2 regions of the Paenisporosarcina sp. P4_D4 genome follow, and region 2 is predicted to be linked to the other one. Evidence: predicted binding sites of a transcription regulator. Region 2 holds the regulator's gene; the other holds the start of a gene.
The links. Region 2 encodes CtsR, which represses protease genes until heat stress. Its sites were predicted from a motif close to ATGGTCAATAAAGGTCAAACA; they were not measured.
Positions count from the first base shown of each region.

Region 1: the regulator CtsR is predicted to act here: its motif matches at 2,172-2,192, upstream of AC1DSL_RS06060 (ATP-dependent Clp protease ATP-binding subunit).

Region 1 covers NZ_JBFUIO010000014.1:41,574-46,012, forward strand. The annotation lists gene AC1DSL_RS06045 (Cof-type HAD-IIB family hydrolase) at 1-559, opposite strand, end outside; gene AC1DSL_RS06050 (prolyl oligopeptidase family serine peptidase) at 697-1,470, shown strand; gene AC1DSL_RS06055 (metal-sulfur cluster assembly factor) at 1,521-1,829, shown strand; gene AC1DSL_RS06060 (ATP-dependent Clp protease ATP-binding subunit) at 2,208-4,328, shown strand; gene AC1DSL_RS06065 (YjzD family protein) at 4,383-4,439, opposite strand, start outside.
Region 2 covers NZ_JBFUIO010000004.1:21,050-25,488, forward strand. The annotation lists gene AC1DSL_RS02350 (agmatinase family protein) at 1-182, shown strand, start outside; gene AC1DSL_RS02355 (YjiH family protein) at 184-1,503, shown strand; gene AC1DSL_RS02360 (CtsR family transcriptional regulator) at 1,939-2,409, shown strand; gene AC1DSL_RS02365 (UvrB/UvrC motif-containing protein) at 2,422-2,967, shown strand; gene AC1DSL_RS02370 (protein arginine kinase) at 2,957-4,057, shown strand; gene clpC (ATP-dependent protease ATP-binding subunit ClpC) at 4,047-4,439, shown strand, end outside.

The sequences.
Region 1 (4,439 bases), on a different contig from region 2:
CAATTACATGCCATGGCGCGCCCCATCTTCTGTGATCAATCACTTCTGCATGTACATCATGTAAGTGTTGACGGATGGCAGGAACTTCATGCTCTTCTGCATGAATAAGCAAACTGGTAGGGTCGGTCTTTAAATAATTTCGAATATCACCTGTTGTTACTTGTGGTTTTCCGAAGCTGAAAATGTCGAGCAGTTTCTCATCATGATAGTGCAAGTAAACATCATCCATAACTTCGGCAATAATGTTATGAAATTTATAATCATGAATGGCATCAATCACTTCGTTTACAACTTTCAAATTAATGGGTTCATGAATCGAATTCCATGTATGGTCAGTGGGATGATGGACAAAGGCACCATTAAAATTGACAATGGGTGTTTGCATTTTTAACTGGTGGTAGTAAACTTCACTGGCACGATAAGGTCGTCCAGTCGCGATCATTATTTCATGACCTTTTTCTTTTGCTTTAAATAACGTATGTAAAGTCTTTTCAGAAATGACTTTTTCATCTGTTAATAATGTTCCATCAAGATCCAAAACGATTAAATGAGGTTGCATGTTAAATGACTCCTTTCCTATTAGAGTAAAGTGTATCGTCATGGACATCCATTAGTCAAAAAAATCCAACTTCATTTTTGAAGTTTTTGATTTGTTTTGCTACGATAACAAGTATTAGATACGAAGGAAGTGGAAAAGTGAACGTTGAAAATGAGCGGTGGGGACATATTCCACTATTACATGTATACAAAGAATCCCTACGGGAACAACAGGTACCAGTCGTGATTTTTCTTCATGGCTTCACAAGTGCTAAAGAACACAACTTACATTATGCCTACCAATTGGCCGAGAAAGGCTTTCGAGTGATACTGCCTGATGCCCATTTGCATGGAGAGAGACAAGAAAAGCTTGATGAAATTCAATTGTCACTGCGCTTCTGGGAAATAATTTTAACATCTATTGAAGAAGTAGCTATGTTAAGAGAACAATTAATTGAACAAAACTTAATAATGGACCATACGAAAATAGGACTAGCTGGGACATCAATGGGTGGCATTGAAACATTAGGGTGCCTGAATGTTTATCCGTGGATAGACACGGCTGCCGTAATGATGGGTTCTCCAGGATATGTCCATTTGGCGAAGGCACAAATGGCTCAGTATGAAGCACGTGGCTTTAAATTACCGATTACTGACGTGGAGCGTATGCATATGTTTGATACGTTAAGAAAATTCGATCTTACTTTAAACCCGAGTGCATTGAATGGCCGGCCAGTATTTTTCTGGCATGGGGTTCAAGATAATGTGGTTCCTTATGAACCTACCTTTAACTTTTTCAATGCGTTGAAAAAATCATATGTGCACGATCCTGAACGTTTCCAATTTATGACGGATAAATCGGCGGGTCATGCCGTTTCAAGAAAAGGGATGCTGGAATCAACCAGCTTCATCGCACACTATTTGTCTCAGTAAGCTGCATTTGTTATGATGAATATATACGTTAGTTAGAGAGGGGTATGAACATGGATCAAGATATGCGCGACAGCATGATGGGTGCACTAGAAAATGTTATTGACCCAGAACTTGGTATTGATATTGTAAACCTTGGACTTGTTTATGATGTGGATTTATCAGAAGATGGATTTGCAGTCGTGACTATGACATTAACTTCACTTGGTTGCCCAATGGGCCCAATGATTGTTGATCAAGTAAAAACTGCATTATACGAATTACCGGAAGTTAAAGAAGTCGATGTCAATATTGTGTGGACTCCAGGCTGGTCAAAAGACAATATGTCCCGCTACGCAAAAATGGCACTCGGTGTCAGATAAAATATTCCATTCATCCACTCACAGTTAAGTGAGTGGATTTTTTATGCCATTATTATAGAAAGTTGTGGATATTGAATTGAAAACAAGAGAGTACATTTGCGCCTAGCAAGCCGCAAGAGCGTGAAGTATCAGACCCTCAAGTATATGGTTTATATCCTTTTTGGCTCATGCGGTCAGCGTAAATGTACGATAAACCACTGTAAAGGTTAACATAGCATTTTAATTTCTAATGAATGCTTCCCCAATTAAACAACGAAATTCACCAAACAAACATTATGCGCCACAAAAATCCCATGCACATTTCTTTACAATATTCCTCCTAGCATCCTATAATAAAATCAATTAGTCAAAAAAGGTCAAACAAGGAGTGGCGTGAATATGCAACAGCAACAAGAACAGAAAAGACCACTGGAACTGTATGGTCGCAATTTAGTAGAACAGGCTCGTAATGGAAAAATGGATCCCGTTATCGGGCGAGATCAGGAAATCAGACACGTCATTCGAATTCTTTCTAGAAAAACTAAAAACAATCCGGTGCTGATAGGGGAACCGGGTGTTGGTAAAACAGCGATAGTTGAGGGATTGGCACAGCGAATCGTACGGAAGGATGTTCCTGAAGGATTGAAGGAACGTGATATTTATGAACTGGATATGGGTTCATTGATTGCAGGTGCTAAATACCGCGGTGAGTTTGAAGAACGATTAAAAGCGGTGCTAAAAGAAGTTAAAGATAGTGAAGGACGCATTATTCTTTTCATTGATGAGATTCACACTATTGTCGGTGCCGGAAAAACAGAAGGTGCGATGGATGCGGGCAATATGCTTAAACCTATGTTGGCACGTGGAGAATTGCATTGTATCGGTGCAACAACGCTTGATGAGTACCGAATGTATATCGAAAAGGACCCGGCACTGGAGAGACGTTTCCAACAAGTTTTGGTACGGGAACCTTCTGTTGAAGATACCGTGTCGATTTTACGTGGATTAAAAGAACGTTTTGAATTGCACCATGCTGTACGCATACATGACCGGGCGATTGTTGCAGCAGCACAATTGTCTGACCGTTATTTAACGGAACGATTTTTGCCGGATAAAGCAATTGATTTAGTGGATGAAGCATGTGCTATGATCCGAACAGAAATTGATTCCATGCCGCAGGAACTGGATGAAGTGACAAGAAGAATGATGCAATTGGAAATAGAAGAACAAGCATTGATGAAGGAAAAAGATCAGGCAAGTCAACAACGTTTATCTAAAATACGACAGGAACTCGATGAATTGAAAACGTCCACCGAGTCTATGCGTAATCAATGGTCCACAGAGAAAGAATCCCTTCAGCACATTCAAAAGAAACGTGAGCTAATGGATGGTTACCGACGAGATCTGGAACTGGCGGAAAATAGCTACGACTTAAATAAAGCAGCCGAGCTTCGACATGGCAAAATACCGACGCTCGAAAAAGAAATTGCTGAACTTGAGTCTGCGCTTGAATCAACTTCTGAAAATCGTTTACTTCGCGAAGAAGTGACTTCGGAGGAAATTGCTTCAATCGTTTCCCGATGGACAGGAATACCCGTGATGAAATTAGTTGAAGGAGAAAGAGATAAGCTTCTTAGACTGAAGGAAACATTACAGGAACGTGTAGTGGGGCAGGATCAAGCAGTCCAATTTGTAACGGAAGCTGTTGCTGTTTGGCGTGCACGTGCGGGTATTAAAGATCCTACAAAACCAATTGGTTCATTTTTATTCCTGGGGCCAACCGGTGTAGGAAAAACAGAGCTTGCCAAGGCATTAGCTGCCAATTTATTTGATTCCGAAGATCATTTCATCCGCATTGATATGTCCGAATATATGGAGAAACACAGCGTATCACGTCTTGTAGGAGCTCCTCCAGGATATATCGGCTATGAAGAAGGTGGGCAACTGACAGAAATGGTAAGACGTAATCCATATTCGGTCGTTTTGCTCGATGAAATAGAAAAAGCACATCCTGATGTCGCTAATATCTTACTCCAGCTTTTGGATGATGGAAGGATTACGGACAGTCAAGGGCGGGTCGTCAACTTCGCAAATACTGTAGTGATTCTGACTTCAAATATTGGATCACAATATTTGTTGGAAGATAGCGACCAAGCGGAGTCTTTGGTGATGACTGCACTTCGAACACATTTTAAACCAGAATTATTGAACCGAATGGATGAAATTGTTTTGTTTCATTCATTAAAAGGTTCTCACTTCACGTCAATTACGGAGAAGTATTTGGCGCAATTAGCAAATCGGTTGAAAGAGCAGGAAATCACAATTACTTTCACCCAGCCATTGATTGATTGGGTGGTTAGTGAGGGAACGGATGCAGCGTTTGGGGCACGCCCATTGCGTCGCTTTATTCAGCGACACGTTGAAACAGCTGTAGCAAAAGCGCTCCTTGGTGGGAACTTAACTCCCGGTAGTAATGTTGAAGTATCCCTTGAAAATGGCGAAGTTATAATCAATCAATAAAAAACGGTATCTCTGAAGTGGAAGCTTCGGAGATACCGTTTTTGTTTTGTTGAATTAGTGGTGTTCGTGTGTTGCTGGCTCATTAGGAATAATTGCAGAAATCAAGAAGAT
Region 2 (4,439 bases):
TGACGGCGGAAGAGTTATTCCAAAGTTTAGTGCGGATCGGCCAACAGGATGCGGTTCGACATATCGATTTTGTCTGTCTGGATCCAACACGAGATGTACCGACAAGTGCCACGGTCAAAACAGGAGTGTATGCATGGTTGGAATTTATCACGGGGAGAGTTCTATCACAAAGGGGGATTTAATATGCAACAAGTGGGAGAACGTTCAAAAATACGTTCAAGTACGGGAATGTGGAAGTTTTTTGTATACAGTTTTATTGGTGCGTTCATGTTTTTCGTGCCGGTCACAATTGGTGAAAAAAATTCAATCATGCTTGACCACATCGTGTCATGGATTCAAGCAAATGCAACTGGGGTTTTACCATATTACTCATTAATACTTATTCTAGCTGGTGCATTATACCCGTTTTACTCGGGGACTTGGAAAAAATCGACCGTCAACATGGTGTTTTCATTCTTTAAAATCATAGGTTTAGTCGTTGGGATTATGATTGTTTTTGGATTTGGTCCGGCGTGGTTATTTGCTCCTGATATGGGACCATTCTTGTTCGATAAATTAGTCATTTCCGTAGGTTTATTAGTCCCAATCGGGGCGGTATTTTTAGCATTATTAGTAGGTTATGGATTACTTGAATTTATTGGGGTTCTCATGCAACCGATTATGCGACCAATTTGGCGAACACCAGGTCGATCTGCAATTGATGCAGTAGCTTCTTTCGTTGGTTCATATTCATTGGGCTTGCTAATAACGAATCGTGTTTATAAAGAAGGGAAATACACAGCACGAGAAGCAGCAATTATTGCAACGGGCTTCTCGACTGTATCTGCTACGTTCATGGTTATCGTTGCGAAAACACTTGGCTTAATGGATATGTGGAATTTGTACTTTTGGGTAACACTAATCGTCACGTTCATCGTGACGGCAATTACAACTCGCATCTGGCCGCTGAATCGTATTAAAGACGATTATTATGAAGGCAGTGTGCCACAGCCAGAGGTGAAACCTGAAGGAAGTCGCTTGACAGCCGCTTGGAATGAAGCGCAGGAAACCGTTAAACAATCACCTAGTTTACTTGCGAACATATGGGAGAACTTGCGAGACGGTTTATTAATGGCTATGGCGATTTTACCATCAATTTTATCAATTGGATTACTTGGTTTAGTGTTAGCAGAATTCACGCCGATATTTGACTGGATCGGTTACATCTTCTATCCGTTCACCTACATTTTGCAGCTTCCTGAACCGATGCTAGTCGCAAAAGCAAGTGCACTTGGAATAGCTGAAATGTTCCTACCTGCATTGCTGGTTGTGAAATCGGGGATGATTGTAAAATTCGTAATTGCGGTTGTATCTATATCGTCCATCATTTTCTTCTCTGCAGTTGTTCCTTGCATCGTGGCAACAGAAATTCCGATTTCAATACCGAAATTAATCGTTATCTGGGTTCAACGTGTCATTCTGACTTTAATCATTGTTACGCCGATTGCTTTCATGCTGTTTTAATAGAAGTGCCATCCTTGCATAAAAGGATGGTACTTTTTTGTGTAACAGGAGCGTAGCGGAAATAAAAACCATTAATCATGTCTCTAAAAGTAACTAGGATGTGAGACGTGTTTGAGCGATAATCTTGCTCGTTTGATTGATAAATTTTCACAAACTCAAAGTAGGCGGTGAAATCGTCACACTATCCAAGTATACTAGTCAATAAGATTAATAATATCTGAATATTCTTGCTATAATTTTCACTTAAGAAATAGCTTTTTATTTTAGAAAAAACGGAACGAAAGCATATGAATTGCACACTTCCTATCTCCCCTTATATAATAAAGTCAAAGTTAGTCAAAGTCAGGTACATGGTGCATCCTATTGGGATGCCCACGTGAAATATAGCCACTAACCTTAATCGCACTCAGAGTTAATTGATCAGGAGGTGATTGCATGCGGAATATATCAGATATTATTGAAGGGTATTTAAAGAAAGTTATCGAATTAGATGAAAAAGGGCATGTTGAGATAAAGCGCAGTGAGATTGCGGAGCAGTTTCAATGTGTGCCTTCACAAATTAATTATGTGATTAATACGCGCTTCACCGCTGACCGTGGTTACCTCGTTGAAAGTAAGCGGGGGGGCGGGGGGTATATTCGAATAGTTCGGGTACGCGCTCATACGAAGGCTGATTTAATTGAAACCATTCTGGCAAGTTTAGAGCGTGGAGCTTCTCAAACGATGACGGAAGATATTATCTTTCGTTTAATCGATGAGAATGTAGTGACGAAGCGTGAGGCGAAAATGATGCTCGCGGCACTCGATCGTACAACCCTCAATACCCCATTGCCGCATCGAGATGAATTGCGTTCACGCATATTGCAAGCGATGCTTATGACATTCAAGTATGAACAGTTAAAGTGAGGCGAGCGCGAGATGATTTGTGAGAATTGTAAACATCGTCCGGCAAAAGTTACCGTGACGCAAATACAAAATGGAGAACAGGTGCAACGACATTATTGTGAGGTCTGCGCAAAAAATTTCCATCCGTTTCATTTGGATTTTCAGCAGGATCCACTTTCGCTACATCAGTTATTGTCCAATTGGTTTGGCGTCCCGGAAAGCAAACAAGTGCAACAAAAACCTCAACCAGAAGCTAAGACATGCAGTTCATGTGGATGGACATTCCGACAGTTTTTAAACCAAGGGAAGTTTGGGTGTGCACATTGTTATGAAAGTTTTCACGAACAATTACCGGACGTCTTCAAAAAATTGCACAACGGCAATGTGAAACATGTGGGAAAAGCGCCAGGTACATTTGGCCAAACACTGCAATTAAAAAAACAAATTGAAGCAATTCGCACGTCCATGCGCACGGCGATTGAGATTGAAAATTTTGAAGAGGCGGCACGACTTCGGGATGAAGCTCGCTCGTTAGAGGAACAGCTGAAAAGCGGAGGTGAAAACCGCGATGTCCATTGAACGTTTTCTAAATAATTCCGTTACAAGTTGGATGGCCGGCGAGGGAGAGCATGCAGATATCGTGATGAGCACGAGAATCCGGCTCGCCCGAAATTTAACAGGTTACCGATTTCCACTTTCTTTTACGGAAAATGAAGCGCTGCAAGTAGATCAAGCGATTTCTTCAGTTTTACTTGATGCAGAAGCGGAACTTGAGTCGACCTTTTCGTATATAGATATAAAAGAGCTATCTGCGCTCAATCGGCAAGTGCTGGTTGAAAAGCATTTAATCAGTCCGAAATTGGCTCACTCGGAAATAGCAGGGTCCGTTTTATTATCAGATGATGAAGCGGTCAGTGTGATGGTCAATGAAGAAGATCATATTCGCATACAATGTATTTTCCCGGGAATGCAGTTAAACGAAGCATGGCGTCAGGCAAACCATATAGATGACGTCCTTGAAAAAGAACTGCCCTATGCATTTGATGAACAGTTTGGCTATTTAACGAGTTGTCCGACGAATACGGGCACTGGCCTACGGGCATCGGTGATGATGCATTTACCAGCACTCACGATGACAAAGCAAATGGATCGTATTGTAACGGCGATTACACGTCTCGGGATGGTCGTACGCGGCATCTACGGAGAAGGTAGTGAAGCCCTCGGCAATGTGTATCAAGTATCAAATCAAACAACTCTCGGGAAATCAGAAGAAGATATCTTAACTGATTTGCAAAGCATCACTGAACAAATTATTCAAAAAGAACGTGAAGCAAGAGCGGCTCTCTTACATACGAGACCGAATGTATTGGAAGATCGTCTGTATCGTTCACTTGGTGTTTTGACGTATGCACGGCTTTTAACAACAGAAGAAGCGGGACGCTGTTTATCAGACGTGCGTCTTGGCATCGATCTAGGTTTGATTAAAGGTGTCGATGTTTCAATTTTGAATGAATGCATGGTTTTCATGCAACCAGGTTTTTTACAGAAGTATGCAGATACGTCCCTGCAACCCGAAGAACGCGATGTGTTTCGGGCAAAGTTGTTTAGGGAACGGTTGCAAGTAGACAATAATTTAGACAATGAAGGAGAGGAACCTCATGATGTTTAATCGATTTACACAACGCGCACAAAAAGTACTCCAATTAGCTCAAGAAGAAGCCATTCGTATGAAGCACGAGTCAATTGGTACTGAACATATATTATTAGGCTTAATTCGAGAGGGTGGCGGAATTGCTGCAAAAGCAATGGAAGCAATCGAAGTCAGCCCGCAAATGATTGAAGAAGGCATTGAAGAACTGGTAGGAATGGGAACTGGTGACGTAGGTCCAATCGTTCATTACACACCACGTGCGAAGAAAGTCATTGAGTTATCAGTAGACGAATCGCGTAAACTGGGCCATTCATACATCGGCACAGAGCATTTATTGCTGGCATTGATTCGCGAAGGTGAAGGTGTAGCGGCTCGTGTGCTTAACAATTCAGGTGTCAGC